DNA from 3 places in the Streptomyces sp. NPDC051578 genome. Region 1 is predicted to be linked to each of the others. Evidence: riboswitches for the same ligand, from Rfam matches in the RefSeq annotation. Region 1 holds a riboswitch; each other region holds the start of a gene.

The links. A riboswitch is a leader RNA that binds a small molecule or an ion and turns the genes downstream of it on or off. The one in region 1 is predicted to bind cyclic di-AMP.
Region 2: it holds a riboswitch for cyclic di-AMP, as region 1 does, so the genes downstream of both, ACIA6C_RS26180 (transglycosylase family protein) here and ACIA6C_RS22175 (LysM peptidoglycan-binding domain-containing M23 family metallopeptidase) in region 1, are expected to answer to the same signal.
Region 3: it holds a riboswitch for cyclic di-AMP, as region 1 does, so the genes downstream of both, ACIA6C_RS31025 (M23 family metallopeptidase) here and ACIA6C_RS22175 (LysM peptidoglycan-binding domain-containing M23 family metallopeptidase) in region 1, are expected to answer to the same signal.

Annotation. Positions count from the first base shown of each region.
Region 1 is NZ_JBITDH010000005.1:114,643-117,745, reverse strand. It holds gene ACIA6C_RS22180 (SGNH/GDSL hydrolase family protein) at 26-811, opposite strand; gene ACIA6C_RS22175 (LysM peptidoglycan-binding domain-containing M23 family metallopeptidase) at 986-1,957, opposite strand; cyclic di-AMP (ydaO/yuaA leader) riboswitch at 1,962-2,169, opposite strand; gene ACIA6C_RS22170 (tyrosine-protein phosphatase) at 2,496-3,103, shown strand, end outside.
Region 2 is NZ_JBITDH010000007.1:213,691-216,793, reverse strand. It holds gene eno (phosphopyruvate hydratase) at 1-804, opposite strand, end outside; gene ACIA6C_RS26180 (transglycosylase family protein) at 1,077-1,793, opposite strand; cyclic di-AMP (ydaO/yuaA leader) riboswitch at 1,797-1,968, opposite strand; gene ACIA6C_RS26175 (transglycosylase family protein) at 2,245-3,103, opposite strand, start outside.
Region 3 is NZ_JBITDH010000013.1:20,641-23,743, forward strand. It holds gene ACIA6C_RS31015 (pitrilysin family protein) at 1-224, shown strand, start outside; gene ACIA6C_RS31020 (M16 family metallopeptidase) at 245-1,612, shown strand; cyclic di-AMP (ydaO/yuaA leader) riboswitch at 1,812-1,969, shown strand; gene ACIA6C_RS31025 (M23 family metallopeptidase) at 1,982-2,779, shown strand; gene ACIA6C_RS31030 (GntR family transcriptional regulator) at 3,039-3,103, shown strand, end outside.

The sequences.
Region 1 (3,103 bases):
GTCCCCAGCCCCAGCCCCGGCAGTCCTACAACGGCAGCAGGTCCGGCCGCTTCGCCTCGACGTGGTCCCCGGAGGACTCGCCGCGCAGCCGCCGCCCGATCCAGGGCACCAGGTGCTCGCGCGCCCACTGGATGTTGTCCCGCGTCACGTCCACCGAGCCGCGCGGCCGCTCCGGCGGCCACGGCTGGTCGGGGTCGGCGGGTACGTCGAGGCCGAGCACCTGGGCGGCGCGCAGCGCGACCCGGGTGTGTCCTTCGGGTGAGAGGTGCAGCCGGTCGGTGTCCCAGGCCCGCCGGTCCTGCACGGACTTGAGCGACCAGAGGTCGAGCACCGGGCAGTCGTACCGGTCGGCGATGGCGCGCACGTGTGCGCTGTACGTCGCCACCTTGCCCCGCAGGTGCTTGAGGACCGGTACTCCCCGGGTGTCGAACCCGGTCGTGATCATGACCTGGCCGACCGAGCCGGCGAGGTCGGCCACGGCCGCCTCGAAGCGTTCGGCCACGTCGTCCGGGTCGGTCCCCGGACGGATGATGTCGTTGCCCCCCGCGCAGAAGGTGACGAGGTCGGGCGCGAGGGCCTTGGCCCTCGGGACCTGCTCGGCCACGATCTGGTCGAGTACCTTCCCCCGGACGGCCAGGTTCGCGTACCGGAAATCGTGTTCTTCCCGCTGATCGGCCAGGAGCACGGCCAGCCGGTCCGCCCAGCCGAGGTACGAATCCCCGGGTCCCGGGTCCCCTACGCCCTCGGTGAAGCTGTCCCCGATCGCCGCGTACGAACCGATGGTCTTGAGTGTCGTCTTCGTCGCTGCCACAGCACCACATCCTTCACCCCCGCGGCCGACCTACGCCAACGTAATGAGGGTTTGACGGACCGTGATCTACGCCACGATGCACATGAGGAATAAGAAACGCGTGAGGCCGGAACCCCCTTTCGGGGCCCCGGCCTCACGCGTCGGCGCGTTCCTGTACCGCGGTGCCGCGGTGCGTCAGATGCTGACGCCCTTCGAGCGCAGGTACGCGAGCGGGTCGATGTCCGAGCCGTAGGACGGACCGGTGCGGACCTCGAAGTGGAGGTGCGGGCCGGTCACGTTGCCGGTGGCGCCGGAGAGCCCGATCTGCTGGCCGGCCGTGACGCTCTGGCCGACCGAGACGGACAGCTGGGAGAGGTGGCCGTACTGGGAGTACTTGCCGTCGGCGTGCCGGATCACGACCTCGTTGCCGTACGCACCGCCCCAGCCCGCCGTGACCACGGTGCCGGCGCCGACCGCCTTGACGGTGGTGCCGGTGCTCGCGATGAAGTCGACGCCTGTGTGGTAACCGGAGGACCACATGCTGCCCGCCAGCTTGTACGGGGTGGAGATCCCGCCGCTGACCGGGGCGACGAATCCGGACGCCGTCACCGCGCCGGTGGAGGAGCCGGAGCCCTGCGCGGACGGGGCCTCGGGCCGCACGGCCGCGGAACCGCTGCCGGAGCCCGCCTCGGAGGGCGCCTGAGCCTCGCCGGAGGAGCGGTCGGAGGCATCCGGAGCCGAAGCCGTGCCCGCGGCCCGGGGGGCCGGCTTGGCGTGGGTCCGGTCCCCGTGACCGCCGAGCGTCAGCCGCAGGCCCGGGTGGATCAGGGAGGGATCGGCGCCGACCGCCTCGCGGTTGTCGGCGTAGAGCCGCTCCCAGCCGCCGGAGACGTGGCGCTCGGCGGCGATCTTCGACAGGTAGTCGCCGGGGACGACGGTGTAGACGGCGGGGGCGGTGGCCGCGGCCGCGGCGGGTGCCGCCTGCACGGACACCGGGTGCTGCGGGGCCTGGACGGGCAGCGTGGTGTGGGCGGCGGCGGGGGCGGCGTGGGCGCCGGCGGCGCCCATCAGCGGCAGCGCGAGCGCCGCGCCGCCGGTACCGGCGGCGGCCAGTCCGCGGGGTATGGCACGGGACTTCGGTCGGCGGTGCTTGCCTTGTGCGGGCATGACGAATTCCTCTCCGTCGCCTGCGAGGTGAGCTGTCGGGTTCGGACTGGAGATGTCCGGTCGTACGCACAGCAGCGATGTACGACTTCACCCCGAGCCGTTCCGGCGGGAAGATCCGGAACAGCGGCTTACCTGGTTCCCCCGCTCCTGCCGCGCGCGTGAATAGTCGGGTGCGGTTCCCGGGCGGCGGCAGGATTCGGCGGTCCACCCGGATCGATCGCGAAGGTAATCCAGTGGGGCAGTACACAACAAGCCATGAATTCCCTGACGGAATAGCAGGTACGGGGAACCGGCTGAATTCCCGTCACCCTGCGTCCATTCCGCTCCCTCAACGACCGTTACGGTGAGGGAATTCGCGTTCCGCGATCAGGCACGCACCGTCACCGTATGATCTGGCTCACGGCGTCCGGCGCGATCTCGCCCCCGGATATGGCAAGTTGGCTTCAACCGGCTCAATTCGGACAGCGCGACAGGACCCGGCCGCCTGCGCCCACCACCCCGGCCGCGACGGCCCACGACGATGCGGAGGACCCGTCCCGTGACCCAGCAGATAGCCACGAACCCGCCCACGGGGCCCGAACTGTCCGGAGTGCGCAATTTCCGTGACGTGGGTGGACTGCCGACCACCGACGGACGGAGGGTCAGGCCGGGACTTCTCTTCCGAAGCGGACATCTGGCACATGCCACCGAAAACGATGTGGAATTCCTGACCTCGCTCGGTCTGCACACCGTTTTCGACTTCCGCAACGGCGCCGATCACGCACTGGAAGGCCCGGACGTCGATCTGCCCGGCGTCCGGAACGTGAACATTCCCCTGACGGATCCGGCGGACGGCCGGGAGTTCTGGAAAATGGTCCGCGACGGCGATCTCGGGCAGCTCCGGGGCCTCTTGGGCGAGGGAAGGGCCGCCGCCCGGATGCAGAACTCGTACCGGACGATCATCAGGGACCGGACGACGGAGCACAGCCGCGTCGTCCACGCGCTCGCCGAGGACAGCGTCCCGGCCCTGATGCACTGCGCGGCGGGCAAGGACCGGGCCGGGCTGTCGATCGCCGTCACCCTGCTCGCCCTCGGGGTCGAGCGCGAGGCGATCGTGGCGGACTACCTGGAGTCGAACGCCCCGCACAACCGCTACCGGGTGCGCCG
Region 2 (3,103 bases), on a different contig from region 1:
CATCTCGGCGGCCGAGCGGGACTGGCCCTCGAACTCGTACTTGCCGTCCTTGTAGAACTCGGACGCGGCGACGTCGAGCGCGAGCGCGATGTCCTTGCCCGGGGTGTAGCCGGCCTGCTTGATGGCCTCGACGATGAGGTCGAGCGCGGCGCGGTTGGACTCCAGGTTCGGGGCGAAGCCGCCCTCGTCGCCCAGGCCGGTGGACAGGCCCTTGGTGTGCAGGACCTTCTTGAGGGTGTGGTAGACCTCCGCGCCCCAGCGCAGCGCCTCGGAGAAGGACTCCGCGCCGATCGGGGCGATCATGAACTCCTGGATGTCGACGTTGGAGTCGGCGTGCGACCCACCGTTGAGGATGTTCATCATCGGGACGGGCAGCAGGTGCGCGTTCGGGCCGCCGAGGTAGCGGAAGAGCGGCAGGTCCGAGGCCTCGGACGCGGCGTGCGCGACGGCGAGGGAGACGCCGAGGATGGCGTTGGCGCCGAGGGAGGCCTTGTTGTCGGTGGCGTCCAGGTCGAACATGGCCTGGTCGATCAGCCGCTGCTCGGTGGCGTCGTAGCCGACGAGCTCCGGGCCGATCTGCTCGATGACGGCGAGGACGGCCTTCTCGACACCCTTGCCCATGTAACGGTTGGGGTCACCGTCACGGAGCTCGATGGCCTCGAATGCACCGGTGGAGGCGCCGGACGGGACTGCAGCACGGCCGGTGCTGCCATCGTCGAGGCCCACCTCGACCTCGACCGTGGGGTTGCCTCGGGAGTCCAGGATTTCCCGGGCTACGACGACGTCGATGGACGGCACGAGCATCTCCTTCTGGGATGTGACGCTGGGTGTGCGGTGGCGGGTGGCCGTGGGACGGCCCTGCCGACTAGAGCCTAACCGGCTCCGGGCACTGGACCGGCCGACCGCCCGGGTCCTGGGACGAAAAACCGGCCGGACACCCGTTTTCCAGGACAAAGGGTGCGCCGATCGGCCCGCTCCGGGTCCGGTTGCGGGCCGGGCCCGCACGCGCACGCACCACCGCCCGGCGCGTGGGGGGACGCGCCGGGCGGTGGTCGGAATCGGTGTTACCCGATGGTTCAGCCGAGCTTCAGCTTCTGGCCCGGGAAGATCAGGTCGGCGTCGGAGACGGTGTCCTTGTTGAGCTCGAACAGCTTCTCCCAGCCGCCCTTGACGCCGTTCACCTGGGCGATGGTGCCCAGGGTGTCGCCCTCCTTGACCTCGTACGAGCCGTTGCCCGCCTTCGGGGCCTCGGTCTTCGGCGCGGCCTTCGGGGCCGGGGCGGCCTCGGAGCGCTCGGAGCGGGTGACCGGGGCCTCGGGCCGCTTGGTCTCCTTCTTCGGCGCCGGCGCGGCCTTGGTCTCGGTCTTCGGCTTCGGCTTGGGCGCCTCGGCCGCGCCGCCGCCGCTGTACGAGGAGTTCGACAGGCCCACGCCACAGGACGGCCACGCGCCCTTGCCCTGGCTCTTGAGGACCTTCTCGGCGACGGCTATCTGCTGGGACTTCGAGGCCTGGTTGGCCTGGGCGGCGTACGCCTTGCCGCCGTAGGCGGCCCAGGTGGAGGACGAGAACTGCAGGCCGCCGTAGTAACCGTTGCCGGTGTTGATGGCCCAGTTGCCGCCTGACTCGCAGGCTGCGACGCGGTCCCACTCGGAGGCGGTCGCGGCGCTGGCGGAGCCGGCCGCCATGAGCGGCGCGGCGACGGCGACACCGGCGACACCGGCGAGCGTGACGATGCGGGTGGTCCGCTCAATGGCCGTGGCGCGGCGGTGCTTGCCCTTGCCGGAAAGCAGCATGGAGTTTCTCCTCACCGACGCCTGCGAGGTGAGCTGTCGGGTTCGGGCGAGTGAGTTGCCCGGCCGCGCGACCAGCGCGCGGCTTAACCCCTAGCCGGTTCCCCGGCCGTCTCTCAACGGCCGTTCCCGGCGCCTACCTTGGTTCCCCCGCTCCTGCCTTCGGCGCTTTACGCGACGACTGTTCTCTCCGTCCGCCGGCAGGATTCGGCGATGCGGTCGAAGAGGCTCGCGGTGGCGAGCGATTCAGAAGGTAGACAGGTCTCTCCCCGATGTTCAACGAGGGACATCGGGGAGAAATCGACCTGCTTGCGTTCCGCTTAAGGGCGTTTTCGCAGGTGAGGGCGGGGTTTGCGGGAGCTTCGGTACGAGACACGCCAGTTGACCGGAAGAGACGCATGTCTCACTTGCGGATAACGGGCATTCAGCTCTTTACGGCCGTCCGAAGTGCCCGTTATTTCTTGGTTAGATCCAGATTCTGACCGGGCTTGATGAGGTCGGCGTCGCTGCCGATGACCTGCTCGTTGGCCTTGTAGAGCGCGTTCCAGCCCCCCTTGAGCCCCTGGGCGTCCGCGATGGCGGTCAGGCTGTCGCCCGCCTTCACCGTGTACGTGGGGTCCGACGCGGCGTCAGGCGCCGCCGCGGGCGTCTCGACCGCGGCCGGGCCGCGGTGCTTGCCGCCGCCCTCCGTCACGGAGTCGGCCGCGGGTGCGTTCGGCGCGGCGGAGGGGGTCCCGGTCGCCGGGGCGGCGGGCGTGGAGGGCGCCCCGGAGGGGGACGGCGTGGTGGGGGTCGCGGAGGTGCCCGGGGTGGCGGGGGCGCCCGGGAGGGTCGGGGTCGCGGGGGCGGTGGCGTTCGGGTCGCCCGGCAGCGTCGGCGTCGGCGTCGCGGGGTCCGGGTCGGGCATGACGGGCAGCCCGCTGTTGGGCGCGAGCGGCGCGATGGGCAGCGTGAACGGCGCCGTGGCGGCCGGACCCGGGGCGGCGGGCGCCGGGGCGGCCGGGGTGGGCGCGCCGAAGTCGGTGGCGGGGTCGGCCGAGCCGGTGCCCGGCACCGCGTCGGGGCGCGAGGGGCTGGGGGCGACCTGCCGCGGGGAGCCGAGGGCGCCGGGGTCGACGTCGGCGGCGGGGCCGTCCTTGACGAGACCGGACGACGCCGCGCACAGCGGCCACGCCTGGGGGCCCTGCGAGGCGAGCACCCGCTCGCCGACGGCTATCTGCTGGGACCGGCTGGCGAGGTCGGGGCGCTTGGCGAATTCGAGCCCGCCGGCGTTGTTCCACTGCTCCTGCGTGAACTGGAGCCCGCCGTAGGCC
Region 3 (3,103 bases), on a different contig from region 1:
TGGCCGGGCGCGCCGACGAACTGTGCCGCTACGCGGTGCTGTTCGGCGACCCGCAGCTCGCCCTGACCGCCGTCCAGCGCGTCCTCGACGTCACCGCCGAGGAAGTGCAGGCCGTGGCCGCGGCCCGGCTGCGCCCCGACAACCGCGCGGTGCTCGTGTACGAGCCGCTCTCTGCGGAGTCCGACGAGACCGACGAGACCGAGAACGAAGGGGCGGAGCAGTGAGCGACACCGCAGCCGTCACGATGACCCTCCACCCGCAGCCGCAGGCCGGCGAGGCCAAGCCCTGGGCCTTCCCGGCCCCCGAGCGCGGCTCGCTGCCCAACGGCCTGACCGTGCTGCGGTGCCACCGCCCCGGCCAGCAGGTGATCGCCGTCGAGATCAACCTCGCCGCCCCGCTGGACGCGGAGCCCGAGGGCCTGGACGGCGTGGCCACCATCATGGCCCGCGCCCTGTCGGAGGGCACCGACAAGCACTCCGCCGAGGAGTTCGCCGCCGAGCTGGAGCGCTGCGGCGCCACGCTCGACGCGCACGCCGACCACCCGGGCGTCCGGGTCTCCCTGGAGGTCCCGGCCTCCCGCCTCGCCAAGGCCCTCGGCCTGGTCGCCGAGGCGCTGCGCGCCCCCGCCTTCGCCGACGGCGAGGTCGACCGGCTGGTGCGCAACCGGCTCGACGAGATCCCGCACGAGCTGGCCAACCCGCAGCGCCGCGCCGCGAAGGAGCTCTCCAAGGAGCTCTTCCCGGGCACCCTGCGGATGTCCCGGCCCCGCCAGGGCACCGAGGAGACGGTGGCCCGGATCGACTCCGCAGCCGTACGCGCCTTCTACGAGGCCCACGTGCGCCCCTCCACCGCCACCGCGGTGGTCGTCGGAGACCTGACCGGCATCGACCTCGACGCGGTCCTCGCGGACACCCTGGGCGGCTGGACCGGCGGCAGCGCCGAGCCGCTGCCCGTGCCCCCGGTGACCGCCGACGACACCGGCCGCGTGGTCATCGTGGACCGGCCCGGCGCGGTCCAGACGCAGCTGCTCATCGGCCGCATCGGCCCCGACCGGCACGACCGTGTCTGGGCGGCCCAGGTGCTCGGCACGTACTGCCTGGGCGGAACCCTCACCTCCCGCCTGGACAAGGTGCTGCGCGAGGAGAAGGGGTACACCTACGGCGTGCGCGCCTTCGCCCAGGTGCTGCGTTCGACCGCCGACGGCAAGGGCGCCTCGATGCTCGCCATCAGCGGCTCGGTGGACACGCCCAACACCGGCCCGGCGCTGGACGACCTCTGGACGGTGCTGCGCACCCTCGCGGAGGGCGGCCTGACCGACGCCGAACGGGACGTCGCGGTACAGAACCTGGTGGGCGTGGCCCCGCTGAAGTTCGAGACGGCGGCCTCGATCGCGGGCACCCTGGCCGACCAGGTCGAGCAGGAGCTGCCGGACGACTACCAGGCGCGGTTGTACGCGCAGCTCGCCGCGACGGGCACGGTGGAGGCCACTTCGGCGGCCGTCGCCGCGTTCCCGGTGGACCGGCTGGTCACGGTCCTGGTCGGGGACGCGGCGCAGATCGAGGAGCCGGTCCGGGCCCTCGGGATCGGCGAGGTCACCGTCGTCACCAACTGACGGGAGCGGGCACCTGATTGGTGAACGGGACTCCGGCGGCTTGTCCGCCGGAGTCCCTTTTTGTCTGTTTGGTGGTGTGGTTGATCGTATGTGGTGTGGCGTAGGTAACAAAAGCGCGTGTCTGTTTGGAGATTGACTGATGATCCGCCTAGCGTCGGCCGTGCTGTCCGTCAGTTGTGCCCGCCGCACCCGCGGCACCGGACAGCGATCGCCGAGTCCCCGTCAGGCGCGAGCCTGGGGAGCCGGGGACCCACATGCGTCCCTGGGGTGAATCGGACACCTCGCAAGAGGGGCCCGTAGGAGACCTTCCTGCTCCGAACCCGTCAGCTAACCCGGTAGGCGAGAGGGAAGGAAAGGATCAAACCCTTCATGGCGTTTGGCAGTCGTGCCGCCGGTAAGCACCGTGGTTCCAGTCGTCTGAGCCGCAAGACCGCCGGTTACGCCGGCATAGCCGCCCTCGCCACCACCGGCGTCGTCGGCACCCTCGCCGGCCCCGCGTTCGCCGCGGACAAGGCGGCGGCCCCCTCGATCGAGGACACCGGTCTCGGCGCCGTGGTCGTCGCCGAGGACCTCCAGAACGAGATCCAGACCCAGGCCGAGTCCCAGAACCGCGCCGCCGAGGCCGCCGCGGCCAAGGCGCAGGCCGAAGCCGAGGCCAAGACCCGCGCCGCCGAGGCCAAGCGCCTCGCGGAGGCCAAGGCCAAGGCCGAGCGTGACGCCGCCGAGCGGGCGGCCCGCGAGGAGGAACGCAAGCGCCTCAACACCTTCGTGGCCCCGGTCGACGGCTCGTACGTCAGCACGCAGTACAAGGCGGGCGGCGGCATGTGGTCCTCCGGCAGCCACACGGGCATCGACTTCCACGCCGCCTCCGGCACCACCGTCCACGCCGTGGGCGCGGGCACCGTCGTAGAGGCCGGCTGGGGTGGCGCGTACGGCAACAACGTGGTCATCAGGCACAACGACGGCACCTACACCCAGTACGGGCACATGTCCTCGCTGAGCGTCTCCGTCGGCGAGCAGGTCACCCCGGGCCAGCAGATCGGCCTGTCCGGCTCCACGGGCAACTCCAGCGGCCCGCACCTGCACTTCGAGGCCCGTACCGGCGCAACGTACGGCACGGACATCGATCCGGTGGCGTACCTGCGCTCGCACGGCGTCAGCGTCTGACCGCACCCGCTCCGCTGCGTCCGAGGCCCCGGCTCACCGAGCCGGGGCCTCGCGCGTATCCCCATCGCCCGACGCCGCCTCCGGTCGCCCGCCTCCCGCCACGCTTCTCCGCCCGCCCGCCCGCCGGCCCGTCCGCACTCGGCAAATGTTTCGTATTTCCGGCCGTTCTCGGAAATCGTCGTGTGTTGCAATAGAGTCGCAGTACGGTCATGGTGGCAACGCCGGTAACCGGCAGTCGGAATGAGAGCGGAGTCCGGTCTTGCGTATTCCTGCGCACGCGGTATGCGCCGCAATTCGTGACGACATCGTCTCGGGCGTCTTCGA